DNA from 3 places in the Streptacidiphilus sp. MAP12-33 genome. Region 1 is predicted to be linked to each of the others. Evidence: riboswitches for the same ligand, from Rfam matches in the RefSeq annotation. Region 1 holds a riboswitch; each other region holds the start of a gene.
What was found. A riboswitch is a leader RNA that binds a small molecule or an ion and turns the genes downstream of it on or off. The one in region 1 is predicted to bind cyclic di-AMP.
Positions count from the first base shown of each region.

Region 2: another riboswitch for cyclic di-AMP. It lies ahead of ABH931_RS27100 (NlpC/P60 family protein); the one in region 1 lies ahead of ABH931_RS18835 (transglycosylase family protein).
Region 3: another riboswitch for cyclic di-AMP. It lies ahead of ABH931_RS32195 (M23 family metallopeptidase); the one in region 1 lies ahead of ABH931_RS18835 (transglycosylase family protein).

Region 1 covers NZ_JBGCCA010000018.1:18,303-22,901, reverse strand. Annotated here, with positions in the region: gene ABH931_RS18850 (globin domain-containing protein) at 1-531, shown strand, start outside; gene ABH931_RS18845 (Rrf2 family transcriptional regulator) at 541-1,002, opposite strand; gene ABH931_RS18840 (GNAT family N-acetyltransferase) at 1,167-1,475, shown strand; gene ABH931_RS18835 (transglycosylase family protein) at 1,499-2,743, opposite strand; cyclic di-AMP (ydaO/yuaA leader) riboswitch at 2,749-2,906, opposite strand; gene ABH931_RS18830 (D-alanyl-D-alanine carboxypeptidase) at 3,208-4,599, opposite strand, start outside.
Region 2 covers NZ_JBGCCA010000030.1:90,122-94,720, reverse strand. Annotated here, with positions in the region: gene ABH931_RS27105 (NlpC/P60 family protein) at 1-510, opposite strand, end outside; gene ABH931_RS27100 (NlpC/P60 family protein) at 734-1,780, opposite strand; cyclic di-AMP (ydaO/yuaA leader) riboswitch at 1,791-1,954, opposite strand; gene ABH931_RS27095 (NlpC/P60 family protein) at 2,237-3,229, opposite strand; gene ABH931_RS27090 (NYN domain-containing protein) at 3,475-4,599, opposite strand, start outside.
Region 3 covers NZ_JBGCCA010000039.1:79,068-83,666, forward strand. Annotated here, with positions in the region: gene ABH931_RS32180 (undecaprenyl-diphosphate phosphatase) at 1-18, shown strand, start outside; gene ABH931_RS32185 (thioredoxin family protein) at 87-659, shown strand; gene ABH931_RS32190 (bile acid:sodium symporter family protein) at 780-1,844, shown strand; cyclic di-AMP (ydaO/yuaA leader) riboswitch at 1,946-2,073, shown strand; gene ABH931_RS32195 (M23 family metallopeptidase) at 2,086-2,865, shown strand; gene ABH931_RS32200 (hypothetical protein) at 3,096-3,395, opposite strand; gene ABH931_RS32205 (hypothetical protein) at 3,416-4,599, opposite strand, start outside.

The DNA.
Region 1 (4,599 bases):
GTCAAGCGCGAGCGCGCCGGGGCGACCACCCCGGCGGGCGAGGTCTCGAACCACCTGCACGACCACGTCCGGGTCGGCGACACGCTGCGCGTCTCCGCGCCCTTCGGGGACCTGACCCTCGCCGAGGACCCGGCGGACCGCCCGATGCTGCTGGCCTCCGCCGGGATCGGTGTCACCCCGATGCTGTCGCTGCTGCACGAGCTGGTCGCCCGCGGCCACCGGCAGCCCGTGCTGGCCGTCCACGGCGACCGCTCCCCCGCCGACCACGCGCTCCGTGCCGAGCAGGACACCCTCACCGGCAAGCTCACCGCCGGGGCCACCGCCTTCTGGTACGAGCGGGACGCCACGAGCGGGGACCGGACCGGCCTGGTCGACCTCGGCGAGATCGAGGTGCCGGCCGGCACCGTCGCCTACCTGTGCGGCCCGCTGCCGTTCATGCGCGCCGTCCGCGCCCAACTGCTGGCCAAGGGCGTGGCCGCCGCCGACGTCCACTACGAGGTCTTCGGCCCCGACCTGTGGATCGCGGGCTGACCCTGCCCCTCACGCCGCGTCGCCGGGCCGCCTGCTGATCGCCAGCAGCAGCGGCCCGGTCGGCGCGGCGACCACGTCCGTCACCGAGACGCCGTCGAGCGAGGCGTAGAACGCCTCCTGCGCCTGCCGCAGCGCCCCACGCAACCGGCACGCCGCGTTGAGCGGACAGGACTCCTCGTCCCCCACGCAGGCAGCCATGTCGCCCGAGCCCTCGAAGGTGCGCACGACCGCGCCGACCGAGGCCGCCCGGCCCGCGAGCGTCAGCTCCAGCCCGCCGCCACGCCCGCGCCGGGCCGTCACCAGGCCGAGGTGCTGCAGCCGGGCGACCACCTTGGCCATGTGCGTGTACGCGGCCCCGAGCGCGTCGGCGACCTCCCGCGTGGTCGGCGCGGGGCCGGGCACCTCGGGCGACTCGACCGCGAGCCGCATCAGCAGCCGCAGGGCGAGGTCGGTGGACTTCATCAGGTGCATGCCCCGAGCCTACGGTGCCCCCGGAGAAAACACGCATCCCCGATGCCTCTTCACCTCGACAGGGGTTCGCGGGCGTGTCCGTTCGCACGAGCACCGTCCACATGAACGAGACTGCTGGAGGGGACGCGAGGGCCGCAGGCGGGCCGGACGAGGAGGCGACGGGCATGAGCACGAGCGAGGCGGAGGTCGCGGTCGCCGACGCGCCGCAGGCGCACCGGTTCGAGGCGCGGATCGAGGGCGAGCTGGTCGGCTTCGCCTCCTACGTCCGCGACGACGAGCGCGTGATCTACCAGCACACCGTCGTCGGTCCCGCCTACGAGGGCCTCGGCATCGGCGGGCTGCTGGCCAGGGCGGCCGTCGAGGACGGCATCGCGCGGGGCATCAAGGTCAAGGCGACCTGCCCGTTCATCAAGGCCTGGCTGACACGACACCCGGAGTACCAGGACAAACTGTCCGGCACTCCGGGTGCGTGAGGAGAGGATCAAGCAGGGCTGCGTCAGCCGATACGGCCGGCGAAGTCCGGGGTGTAGTTGGAGATGGTCTCCCACTTGACGCCCGCGCTCGGGTTGGCGGCCTCGACGAAGCGGCCACCGCCGACGTAGAGGGCGACGTGGTAGGTGCCCGAGGCGCTGCCGTCGTTGGACCAGAACAGCAGGTCGCCCGGCTGGACCTGGTCGACGGAGATGCGGGTGACGCTGGACGCCATCTCCTCGCTGGTGCGCGGGAGCGAGACGCCGGCCTGCGCGTACGCGGCCTGGACCAGACCCGAGCAGTCCCACGAGTTGGGGCCGGTGCCGCCGTAGACGTAGGAGTCGCCCACGTGCGACTCGGCGAAAGCGATCGCCGTGGCGGCCGCGGAGGACGAGGCCTGCGGCGCCGGGGTGGAGGCCGAGGCGTTGGTCGCCGCCGTGGTCGTGGTGGACGCCGAGGAGTCCGACGACGAGGAGGAGCTCGTCGACGCGGACGCGTCCGAGGACGAGCCGGTCGAGGAGGAGGCGGTCGAGGAGGAGGCGCTGCCGCCGAGGACCAGCTGCTGACCCGGGAAGATCAGGTTCGGCCCCTGGGTCAGGGTGGCCTTGTTCAGCTGGTAGAGGCGCTGCCAGCCACCGGAGACCTTCTCCTTCGCCGCGATGCTGGAGAGCCAGTCACCCGACTGCACCGTGTACTTGGCGGAGCCGGCGGTGGTGGACGGCGCCGGGGACGCGGCCGGGGCCGCAGCGGTGGAGCCGGACTCCGAGCCCTCGTCGTCCGAGGACGAGGACGAGGACGAGGCGGAGGAGCTGCTCGCGGCGCTGCTGCTCGACGAGGTCGAGGCGGCGGAGCCGGAGGTGTTCAGGGACGGAGCGCCGCCGCCCTGGGTCAGACCGGCCTGCGGGCCGCAGACGGGCCAGGCGCCGGGGCCCTGGTTGGCCAGGACCTTCTCGGCGGTGGCGATCTGCTGGTCCTTGGTGGCCAGGTCGGCGCGGGAGGCGTACTGCTGACCGCCGTAGGCGTCCCAGGTGGACTGGTCGAACTGCAGGCCGCCGTAGTAGCCGTTGCCGGTGTTGATCGACCAGTCGCCGGTGGACTCGCACTGGGCGACAGCGTCCCAGGTGGAGACGGTGGCGGCGTGGGCACCGGTCGCGGTGACCAGCGGAAGGGCCATGCCGGCGCCGGTCAGGCCGACGGTGGCGACGAGGCGCTTGGAGATGCGTCGGGCGGCGGAGGGCGCGCGGTGGCGACCCGTGCTGTTGGACAGCATTGAGGTGATCCTCTCCCACGCCTGCGAGGTGAGCTGTCGGGTTCGGGCCGGAGTAGCCCGGCCGTGCGGTGGCACGGCTTCACCCCGAGCCGCGGCTCTGACGAGCGCGCGGCGACTTACCTGGGTCCCCCGCTCCTGCCGTGGTGTGCGTCGCGTGACGTCTGACGTCTCCCCGGCGGCAGGACTCGGCGTTCCGGAGATGTCAGTTCCGCTTAAGTGCGGATGGCCGTGACGGTAGGCAGATCGGCCCTCAAACCTCAAGCTGAGGGAGGGGCTTTGAGAGGTCCGTCACGTCCCCGGCGCAGGATTCACAGAAACGCCCTGACCATATGCCCGTTTTGTCACCCAGGGTTGCCAGGGTTCCTACGACTATGTCCGCTTGATACACCTTCGGCAGGACGTAAGAAGCGCGCCCGCCCCGGACGGGACGAGCGCGCTTCCTGCTGAACGGGCGTCAGGTGGTCTCAGGCGGTCCGGGTCAGCTTGGCCCCGAAGCCCGGAGCGGCCAGGTCCGACTGCAGCGCGACCGGCACGGTCCGCGCGGTCGCCCCGCTGCCCACCACCAGCTCGCCGACGACCGTGCCCGCCGTCGCGCTGTGCGGGATCCCCTTGCCGTCCAGCGGCCGCAGCGCGACGTCGACCGACAGCCCGCTCCAGCCGGCCACCTGGACGTCCTGGGTGGCCACCACCGGCACCTTGCCGCCCAGCCCGTCGTCCACGTAGCCGACCACGTCGCCCTTGTGCGCGATCGTGTGCTCCTGAAGCGCGTGCTCGGCGCTGAGGATCAGCTTCTTGCTGTTGGCCAGCACCTGGTCGAGGATGCCCTGCCCCGGCCCCGAGCCCACCGCCGGCTGGCTCAGGGTCACCCCGACGATCAACTGCTTGACGCCGTCGACGCTCTGCTCCGCGGCCCAGACCAGGTTGCCCAGTGCCGCCGTGCTGCTGCCGGTCTTGATGCCGATCACGCCGTTCTTGCCGACCAGCGTGTTGGTGTTCGGCGTCAGCCCGTTGAGCGGCGAGTCGAACTGCTGCGTGCCCACGACCTCACGGAAGACCGGGTCGGCCATCGCCGCGGCCGCCAGCTTCAGCTGGTCGGCGGCAGTGCTGCGGGTCGTCGCGTCCAGACCGCTGGGGTCCGTGTACGTCGACTGCGTCATGCCCAGCTGGCCCGCCGTGGCCTGCATCTTCTGCACGAACGCGGCGTCCGTCCCGGCGTCCCAGCGCCCGAGCAGCCGGGCGATGTTGTTGGCCGAGGGGATCATCAGCATCTGCAGCGCCTGGTACTGCGTGAGCTTCTCGCCCACCGCGACCTTCTGCACCGACTCACCACCCGGCTTGCCGGTGTTGTAGTCGTTGACGGCCTGCTGGTCGACGGTGATGGTCGGGCCGGTCTCGCCCTTCTTCAGCGGGTGGTCGTGCAGCACGATGTAGGCGGTCATCATCTTCGTGACGCTCGCCAGCGGCACCGGATTGCCGCTGCCGCTCTGCCCCATCAGCCCGAGCCCCGGCACCTCGACGGCGGCCTGGCCCTTGACCGGCCAGTCCAGCGCGAGCTTCCCGCCGCCGAAGGAGTAGCCGGTCGCGGCGGACTGCGTCAGCTTCGGCGACGGCAGCGGCCGCAGCACCTGCACGGTGCCGAGCACCAGCACGAGCAGCACCAGCAGCGTTCCCCACAGCCGGACGCGCCGCAGGGCGATCCGCATCGGGGTCATCGGCCTGGCGCTGAGCCCCGCCAGCACCTCCATCGCCTCGACGGTCGTCTCCGGCGACTCGGCGACGGCCGTCGCCCCCGCCGGCACGCCCCGCGCGGGCGCGCTCCCGCCGCCTCCCGGCGCGGGCACCACGCCACCCGGCCG
Region 2 (4,599 bases), on a different contig from region 1:
GGTGGCGCGGTCGCGCCGCTCCCGGTCCTCGTCCGCGCGCAGTTGCGCCAGCCGGGAGGCGAGGTCGGCGTCGACCTGCCCGAGGTCGGCGGCCCGGTCGAGGTAGTCGGCGGGGTGCGCGCTGAGCAGCAGCTGCACCACCGGGTCGATGGTGCCGCCCTGCTCGTACTCGGCCTGTGCCATCGCGCCGAGCTGGGCCGCGACGTTGTTGACGTGCTGCTGTTCCTCGGCGAGCTGCTGTTCCAGCAGGGCGGCCCGCCGCTGCAGCACGGCCTGCTGCTCCTGCGCGCCGGCGGCGCGCTGACCCGCCGTCTCGGCCTGCGCGTAGAGGGCGTCGACCTGCTGCCGCACCTCGTCCGGGCTGCCGGCCCCGGCCCCTCCGGACGGTCCGGGCTGCGCCTGCGCACCGCTCTGGGCCGTCAGGACGGCCGCGGTCGCCGCCGCCACGGTGACCGCGGCACGGGAGAGCACGGAGGGGCCGAGACGTCTGCCTCGTCGATGGGATGCCACGAGCGCAGACGCTAGCGATTGGGACAGAACCAGTCCAAGCTCCACAGAGCTGAAAAATCCCCACGAAAACCGCTCACATGAACCAATCCGCAGGTCGTCCCGGAGAAGGCACGGCTTCGGCGCGGGCTGCGGACCCCGACACACGTCGCGCGAATGCACCCAGGGGAGTGAACGACGATGCCCGCCGTCGGTCACCGACGGCGGGCACGCGTGCAGCTGCGGATCAGATGTGACGCATCGCGTAGATGCTGCCGATCCAGTCCATGCGCTCGTACTTGACGACCGTGCCGGTGTGCGGCGCGTGCAGGACCATGCCGTTGCCGGCGTAGATCCCGACGTGGGTGTCGCCGTTGAAGAAGATCAGGTCACCCACCTGCAGGTCGGCCGTCGAGTTCACCGCGGTGCCGTCGTTGATCTGGTCGTAGGTGGTGCGGCCCAGCGAGACGCCGGCCTGGGCGTAGGCCCACTGGGTCAGACCCGAGCAGTCGAAGGAGTCCGGACCGGTCGCGCCCCAGACGTAGGGCAGGCCCAGGCGGGTCTGCGCGGCCGCGAAGGCCGCGGCCTCGACCGAGTCGCCGGCCTTGCTGCTGCCGGTGCCACCGGTCAGCGGGGGGCGGCTGGTGCCGCGGCTCGCGGCACCGCCGGAGGTTCCGCCGCCGACGACGGCGCTGCGCTGGGCCGCGGTCATCGAGTCGAGCAGCGCCTGGGTCTGCTGGACCTTCTTCTGCGCCTCGGCCTTCTGCGCGGACAGCTGCTTGGTGGTGGTGTCCATCTGCTGGAGCGTCTGCTCCGCCTGGGACTTCTCACCCGCGAGCTTCTGCTCCTGGCTGCGGAGCTGGTCCAGGATGGAGGCCTGGTTCGACGTCAGCTGACCGAGCGAGGCGGCCTTGGTCAGGTAGTCGTCGGGGGTGGCCGAGAGCAGCAGCTGGACGGTCGGGTCGACCTGGCCGGTCGCGTACTGCTGGTTGGCGATCTCGCCGAGCTGGTCCAGCCGCGAGTTGACGTCGGCCTGGCCGCGCGCGATCTGGTCCTGGAGCTGGCTGACCTTGGCCTGCTGCTGCTTCAGGTTCTCCTGCGACTGGTCGTACTTCTGGACCGCCTGGTCGGCTTCGGTGTTCAGCTGCTGGAGCTGGGAGCGCAGCTGGTCCGTGGTCGGCTTGGGCGCGGCCTGGGCGCTCTGCGCGGACACCGCGACGGCGGTGGCGGCGGCGGCCGTGAGGACCGACATGCGCGTGCGGCCGGGAGACTTGGGACGGCGATGGGACGCCACGAAGGCGATCTCCTTCTTCCTACGTCCGCCTACCGGGTGAGCTGACGGGTTCGGGCCAGGAAGTCAGCCCTACGACGCCTCACTCGGCCCGGAGTCGCACCGGCCCGCCCCTGGCGTCGATTCACCCCGGAAGGAACCATTGGTTCCCCGGCTCCGACTCGACGGTCGCCCCCTGCGGACCGCGTCGCCGAACTCGACGGTGACCACCGCTGCCACCCTGGATGGGTGAACGACCGTACGGCGGTTCGAGGAGTGACCCTAGTAACCCAACCGTGATCGGTTCAAATCCTTGTCAGAAAAAACTCGTGTCACTTTCGACGCAGTGTCAGTGGATCAACGCTGTGTAGTCGGAATCTGACCAGGAGCCGACGACATGCCGGAGAAATCGGTCATTCCATCGCTCTCCGCACGGATGCTGTGAGAGTCTTCACAGACCGTCGGAGCGTCGGGCGCGGGTCAGATCCGACGGATCGCCACAACCCCGCCGAAGTAGGACATCGGCTGCACCGAGACGTCGTAGCCGTACTCGGGGGCGTTGAGCAGCATGCCGTTGCCGGCGTAGAGGCCGACGTGGCCGCCGTTCTCCATCACGATGATGTCGCCGACCTGCGCGTCGGCCATGCTCGGCACCATGGTGCCGACGTTCTCGTCGGAGTAGGAGGAGTGCGGCAGCGAGACGCCCGCCTGGGCGTAGGCCCACATCACCAGGCCCGAGCAGTCGAAGCCGGCCGGGGTCGACCCGCCCCAGAGGTAGGGCGCGTGGCCTATCTGGCTCTCCGCGGCCAGCATCGCGGTGCGGGCCGTCGCGGATATGCCCGTGAGGTCGATGTGGCCGGTGTAGCCGCTGCTGGAGACCGAGCCGTAGCCACCGCCACCGCCTCCCCCGCCGACGGTCGTGCGCTGGGCCGGGGTGAGCGCGTCCAGCACCGACTGGGCCTGCTTGAGCTTGGCCAGGGCCTCGCTCTTGGCCGAGCTCATCTTCGCGAGCAGCTGCTGCTCCTGCGCGAGTTCGGCGGCGGCCTCGGCCTTCTCGGACTGGAGGGTCTTCTCCTGCGCCACCAGCGCCTGGAGCTGCGCGGTCTGGTTGCTGGTGAGCTCGTCCTGCGAGGCCGCCTTCTGCAGGAAGGCGTCGGGCGAGCTGGAGAGCATCAGCTGCACGGTCGGGTCGACGCTGCCGTCGGCGTACTGCGCGTTGGCGATCTGGCCGAGGTTGTCCAGGCCGGTGTTGACCTGGGCCTGCTGGCGGGCGATCTCGTCCTGAAGGATCGCCACACGCCGCTGCAGGGCCTCCTGCTGGGTGTGCGCCTCGTTCCACTGCTCGGTCTTGGCCGCGGCGTCCGTACGGTCCGCGTCGACCTGCGCCTTGGCGTCCTTGGTGGAGATCGCCGGAGCGGCCTGGGCGGCGGTCTGCGCCGAAAGCGCCACCAGGGTCGCGGCCGCGGCCGTCATCACGGACACACGGGCACGGCTGACCTCGCGAGGCCGGCGGTGAGAAGCCACGTCGGATGCAGTCCCTTCGCACACTTGAACGCCCGCAGAGACGAATGGGAACGCGAGTGCGGACGTTGAGCGACGAGAATAGTGAGCCGCGGGACCACTTGTCTCCCCCGGAGGGGAATCCGGTCCGCTCTCTTAACAAACCCTCAAGATCCCCGGGGTTTGCGGGAGCGCCGCGGCAGGGCCGCAGGAGCGGATCAGGTGCGGATCAGCCGGCGCAGCAGCATCGTCGAGGGGACCGGACGCGCGCCGGACGCCCTGACCCCGTCGGCGACCTCGCGGTCCGTGGAGACCACGACCACCGGCCGGCCCTCCGGCTCCGCCCGCACCAGACGGCGGATCAGCTCGTCCGCGGTCTCGCCGGTCCGGCTGAACAGCACCCGCACGCCGCGCGGCGGCGGCGCCATCGGGATCGGCCCGTCCAGGTCCTTGCCGTCGAAGACGCAGGTGATCTCCGCGCCCGTCTGCACGGCCACCAGGCCCAGCCCGCGCGTCAGCTGCTGGCGCTGGCGGTCCAGGGGCATGCCGGGCCAGCCGGTCTTGGTGACGTTGTAGCCGTCCACCAGCAGGTGGACCTGCGGCAGTTCGAGCAACTGGTCGAGCAGCGCCGGGTCGTCGCCCTCCAGCGCGCGCCGGGCCACGTCGTGCGGCGAGGCGGCCACCGGGACCACCGCCTCGACGGTGTCGGCGGGACGGCCGCTCAGCGGCGCCAGGCCCAGCTCCCGCTGGAGTCCCTGGGCGCCTTGCACCACCGTGTCCAGCAGCAGCCGCAGCCGCATCTCCTCGGTGGACCTGCCCTCGCGGGCCGCCCGGCGGGACGCCTCCAGGGCGGTCTCCAGCTCCGCCACCCGGTGCTTGAGCCGGCGCACCTCGCTGTCCTGCGCGCCGCGCTCGGTCGCGCCGGTGGCGCGCTGCGCCTCCAGCTCGCCGACGGCCTTGCGGGTGGCCGCCTCGGCGCGCTTGGTGTCGGCGGAGAGCGAGCGCAGCTGCCGGCGCAGGCTGTCGCCCTCCTTCTTCAGCGCGTCCAGCTCGGCCTTGGCCCGCTCGGCCTCAGTGCGGGTCGCGGCGCGCACCGAGGCGAGCTCCTCCTGCAGCTTCTCCGCCAGCCGCGCCGACTCGGCGGCCGCGCCCTCGTGCTCGGCGCGCTCGACCTCGTCCCCGGCCTCGCCCACGACCCTGGTCCAGCCGGGGGTGCGCAGCAGATACGCGGCGGCGGCCACGTCCTGCGGGTCGGCGGCGGCCGGAGCGGTCCCGCTCTCCAACGCGGCCACCAGATCGGGCTGTCCCTGCCGGACCCGTTCCGCTATCCGCGCCCGGAAGGC
Region 3 (4,599 bases), on a different contig from region 1:
TACCTGTCCTTGCAGTAGTCCCGTGGCCGGGCGGTGACGGCGCGTCGAACACTTTCCGGTGCCGCGCGGGTGTTGCACTGGACGATGTGCGACGACGACCACTGCGGGCCCTGTGCCTCCTCACACTGACCGCCCCGCTGCTCACGCTGGCCGGCTGCGTGGAGGTGGACGGGCGCGGGGCCGCCCTCGCACCGCACTACGCGCAGCCCTTCGTCAGCGTCGCGCCGGTCGCGCCCGCGCCGGTGCCGACCGGGTACGACGCCAAGGCCGACGCGGCCGGTGCGGTCGCCGCGGCGCTCGCGCGGTCGCGCCGGGACGGGCGGCCGGTCCTGGTGGAGTTCGGCGCCTCCTGGTGCGTGGACTGCCAGGCCCTGGCCCAGCGGACGACCGAGCCGGCCGTGAGGCTGTTGCTCCAGCGCGACTACCGGCTGGTCACCGTCGACGTCGGGCACTTCGACCGCAACACCGCCCTGGCGGCCCGCTGGATCGACCTCAAGCGCAGTGGCATCCCGGCGCTGGTGGTGCTCAACCCGGACGGCAGCGTCCGGGCCACCACCCAGGACGGCAGCTTCGCGGGCGCCCGCACGCTCTCCTCCGACGCGATCGCCGGACAGCTCGTGGCCTGGCTCTACCCTGTGCACCCCTCTTCCCGATCATGACGAGATTCGCTCGAAGTCATGAATCGTCGCAGGTCCGCTGGATGGTGCGGGTACGCACCTGATCTGATGCCGCCACAGGCGCACGATCAGTTGCGCACGTGTGCCGGAAGGCGGTCCACGATGAACTCCACCCTCTCCGTTCTGGTCGCGTCGGCCCAGCGACGGCTGCTCTGGATCATGTTGCTGGCCTACGCCCTCGCGGCGGGCTGGCCCGAACCGGGCCTCACGCTGCGTGCGGTGACGCCGCTCCACCTCGGCGGGGCCGCTGTCCCGCTGCAGGCCGGCCTGCTGGCCGCCGTGGTCTTCAACGCCGGGCTCACCGCCCGCGCCGAGGCGCTGCCCGGCCTGCTCCGCCACCCCCGGGCCCTGCTCGTCGGGATCGCCGCCAACGCGCTGGTGCCCACCGCCCTGCTCGCCGTCGGCGCCCTCGCGGCGGACGGCTGGCACAGCCCGCACGAGGCCCAGAGCCTGCTGGTCGGGCTCGCCCTGGTCGGCGCGATGCCGGTCGCGGCCGGGGCCACGGTCTTCGCCCAGGGCAGCGAGGGCAACGCGACGCTGACGCTGGGCCTGGTCATCGGCAGCACCCTGCTCAGCCCGCTCACCATCCCGCTCGGCCTGCACCTCGGCGGCTTCCTCGCCTCGGGCCCGTACGCGGCCGATCTGCACGCGGCGGCCGCCCACGCGTGCAGCGTCTTCGCCGTCGTGACGGTGGTCCTGCCGTGCGCGGCCGGTCTGGCGCTCGGCCGGTGGTCGCGGGCCCGGCACCCCGGCGCGCTCACCGCCGCGCTGCCCTCGGTCCGGGCGGCGAACCTGGCGGTGGTGGTCCTGCTCAGCTACACCAACGCCTGCGGCGGGCTGGGCCAGGTGGTCGCCCGCCCCGACCCGGACTTCCTGTTGCTGGTGGCCGTCGCCACCGCGGCCATGTGCGGGGGCTCGTTCCTGACGGGCTGGATCCTGGCCGGGCGCCTCGGCCTGCCGCGCGCGGACGCGATCGCGCTGGCCTACGCGTCCGGCATGAACAACAGCAGCGCGGGCGCGGTCGTCGCGGTCACCCGCCTGCCGGGGAACCCGGCGGTGCTGGTCCCGATCCTCGCGTACAGCCTGCTCCAGAAGCTGCTGGCCTCGGCATTGGGAGCGTTTGTCCGGCATGCCCGGTTCGATGACGAAACTTCAGTCGGACGGTGAGCCGGCGGGAGCAGTGGCCGCTGTGGTCCCAACTGCACCCCGGGAACCACTTGGATTCAGGCCGCTTTAGTATTAACTTTCCATAACAGTACGCACGGACGTCGTGTGTATCGCCTAATCCTCATGGAACCGGGGACCCAACGCACCTGGGGTGTATCGGCCTTACGGCCGTAGGAGACCTCCCTCTCCGAACCCGTCAGCTAACCCGGTCGGCGAAGGGACGGAAAGGAGCACGCCAGTCATGGCGGCATACCCGGCCGAGGTCGAGACCCCGGCGCCGACCGAGCAGCCCTCCCTCGCCCTGCCGCGCCAGCGCGGCGCCGCGTTGGGCCTGGCAGCGATGGCCGTCGGCGCCAGCAGCGTGATCGGCCTCGCGGGTCCCGCGCTGGCCGCGGACCACGGCGAGCGCGTCGAGCACGGCGGCGCCGCGGGTTCGCTCTTCGTCGACGAGCACGCACACGCGTCGGCGGCGCACGGCTCGGACGCCGGTTCCGCACTGCTGGACCGCATCCGCACCCAGGGCACCCCGGAGCAGCACACCGCCGCCGCGCCTGCGGCGGCATCGGCCCGCATCGAGGCCGCGGCCGCGGCCTCCGCCAAGGCCGCCGCGGCGGAGCGCGTCCGCGCCGTCGGCACCCTGGTCCCGCCGATCGCCTTCGCCGCGACGGGCCTCGGCCGCGATGCCTCCTACTGGTCCCACCTCCACCCGGGCCAGGACTTCCCGGCCCCCGCGGGCACCCCTGTCCGCGCGGTCGGCGCCGGCACCGTCACCTCGGCCGGCTGGGCCGGCTCCTACGGGTACCGCGTCGTGGAGACCCTGCCGGACGGTACGGAGATCTGGTACTGCCACCTCTCCGCGATCGCCGTCGGCCACGGGGCTGTCACTCCCGGCCAGCCCCTGGGCCGCGTGGGATCCTCCCGCGGCTTCACGTCCCCCCACGTCTACCTCGAGGTCCGCCCCGACGGCGCGGAGCCCGTCAACCCCACGGCCTGGTTCGCCGCCCACGGGCTCAGCCTGTAGGGGCAACAGGGGCACGGGGCCCTGCTCGACGTACCGCGTGCGCGACAATCACCCAGCCTTCGGCCGGGAGGTGCCCCTGAGGTGCCCCCTCCGGCGTGCGGATGGTCCTCACTGAGCAGGGCCGTCCGCACGCCGGTGGTTTCTCGCGCACGCCGTACATGAGCAGAGCCCCGCGCAGTTCCTCGCGCCCCGCAGGTTGCTGAGCTACCTGCGGGAGCTGACGGGAACCCTTACTTGCGGTCGGCCACAGCCCAGCTGGCCAGCGCCACCGTGCCCGCCACCGTGAGGACCGACGGCCAGGCGCCCAGCTTCTTCGCCAGCGGGTGGGAGCCCGCGAACGCGGCCAGGTAGAGGCCGCCCAGGCCCGCCGCCGCCTTCGGCCCGGCGGCCTTCTGCCACTGCCGCGCGGCCAAGCCGCCCGCCGCGGCGAGGGCGACGCCGCCGAGCTCACGGCGCTTCGTCGCGCGGGCGACGGCGAAGCCGCCCACGAGGCCGGTGGCGGCTATCAGCGAAGAGGGGACCTGAGCCATGGAAAGTGAACCTCCGTCAATCAGTTTGTGCGCGTGTTGTGAAGATGGAGTCCGACATAGCCGATGTAAATCCGGCCCGTTCCCGAGCAGTCGTCGTGGTAATGCAGTCGCGGTGCCGTACCGCCCCCGCCTATTCGCAGGTGGGCGCCCATGAAGACCCGGCCTGAGGAGTCGACCTCCACCGGGACGGGCAGCAGCCGCTCCCGCTTCCACTTGGCGTTCGTGCTCACCGTGCGGGACTCGCCGCGGATCACCTTGCGCGGCGGGAAGGGGTGGCAGTCGGGCGGGGTGTTCTCACACCAGCTGCGGAAGTCGCCGCCGGCCGAGCCCGCCTTCGCGGACTCCGCGTAGTCCTGGAGGGCCAGCAGCGCGTCCCAGGTCATCCGGACCCAGGTCGGGTGGTCGGTCTGCTCGTCCAGCTCCTTCGTCAGCCGCGCGTCGCCGGTGAAGTCGAGCAGCGGGAACTCGTCCAGGCGGTCCAGCAGCTCCGCGAAGGTCGCGGGCTCCGCGTCCTGCGGACGCACCGGGCGGCCGGAGAGCGTGCGCAGCTTCGTGCGGACCGCGCGCAGCTCGCTGTACTGCTCGTCGTACTCCGCCGCCAGCAGCGACTCGCGCTCCTCCGCGGCCCGCAACCAGCGCCGGACCTCCTGGAGCTCCTCCGCGCGGGCCCGCTGCTCGTGGGCCTCCTCCTCCTCGTGGTCCACGAGCAGGCCACCGGGCTGGATCGCGTCCGCCTCGGGCAGGCCCTCGGGCCGCAGCGGCGGCAGGCCGACCAGCTGGTCCGGCAGGGGAGCCTGCACCGCCAGCCGCCGAGGCAGCCAGGCCAGCAGCCCGGACGCCCGGCGCAGGTTCTCCTCGATCGTCGAACGGGACATCACCCGGTGCCGCGACGCTTCCGGCGCCCAGGCCGGGTCCAGGCCCGGCAGGTACGTGCGGACCGCCCCGCCGTAGACCCGGTGGTGCTCCAGCGCGGCGTTGAACGTCCGCTCCGCGCCGGGCGCGAGGGCGTAGAGGACGGCGATGCCGCTGCAGCTGCGCAGCAGCGGATCGACGGTGTCGTCGAGCCAGTCCTCGAAGTCGGTGTGCAGCGGCGTGCTGGCCACGACGATCGGCAGCCGCCGGTCCGGGTCGCACAGCTCGTCGAGGATGGTGTCGACGTCGGCGCGCTCGATCACGCCGGGCAACGCGTGCACCCGCGCCGAGC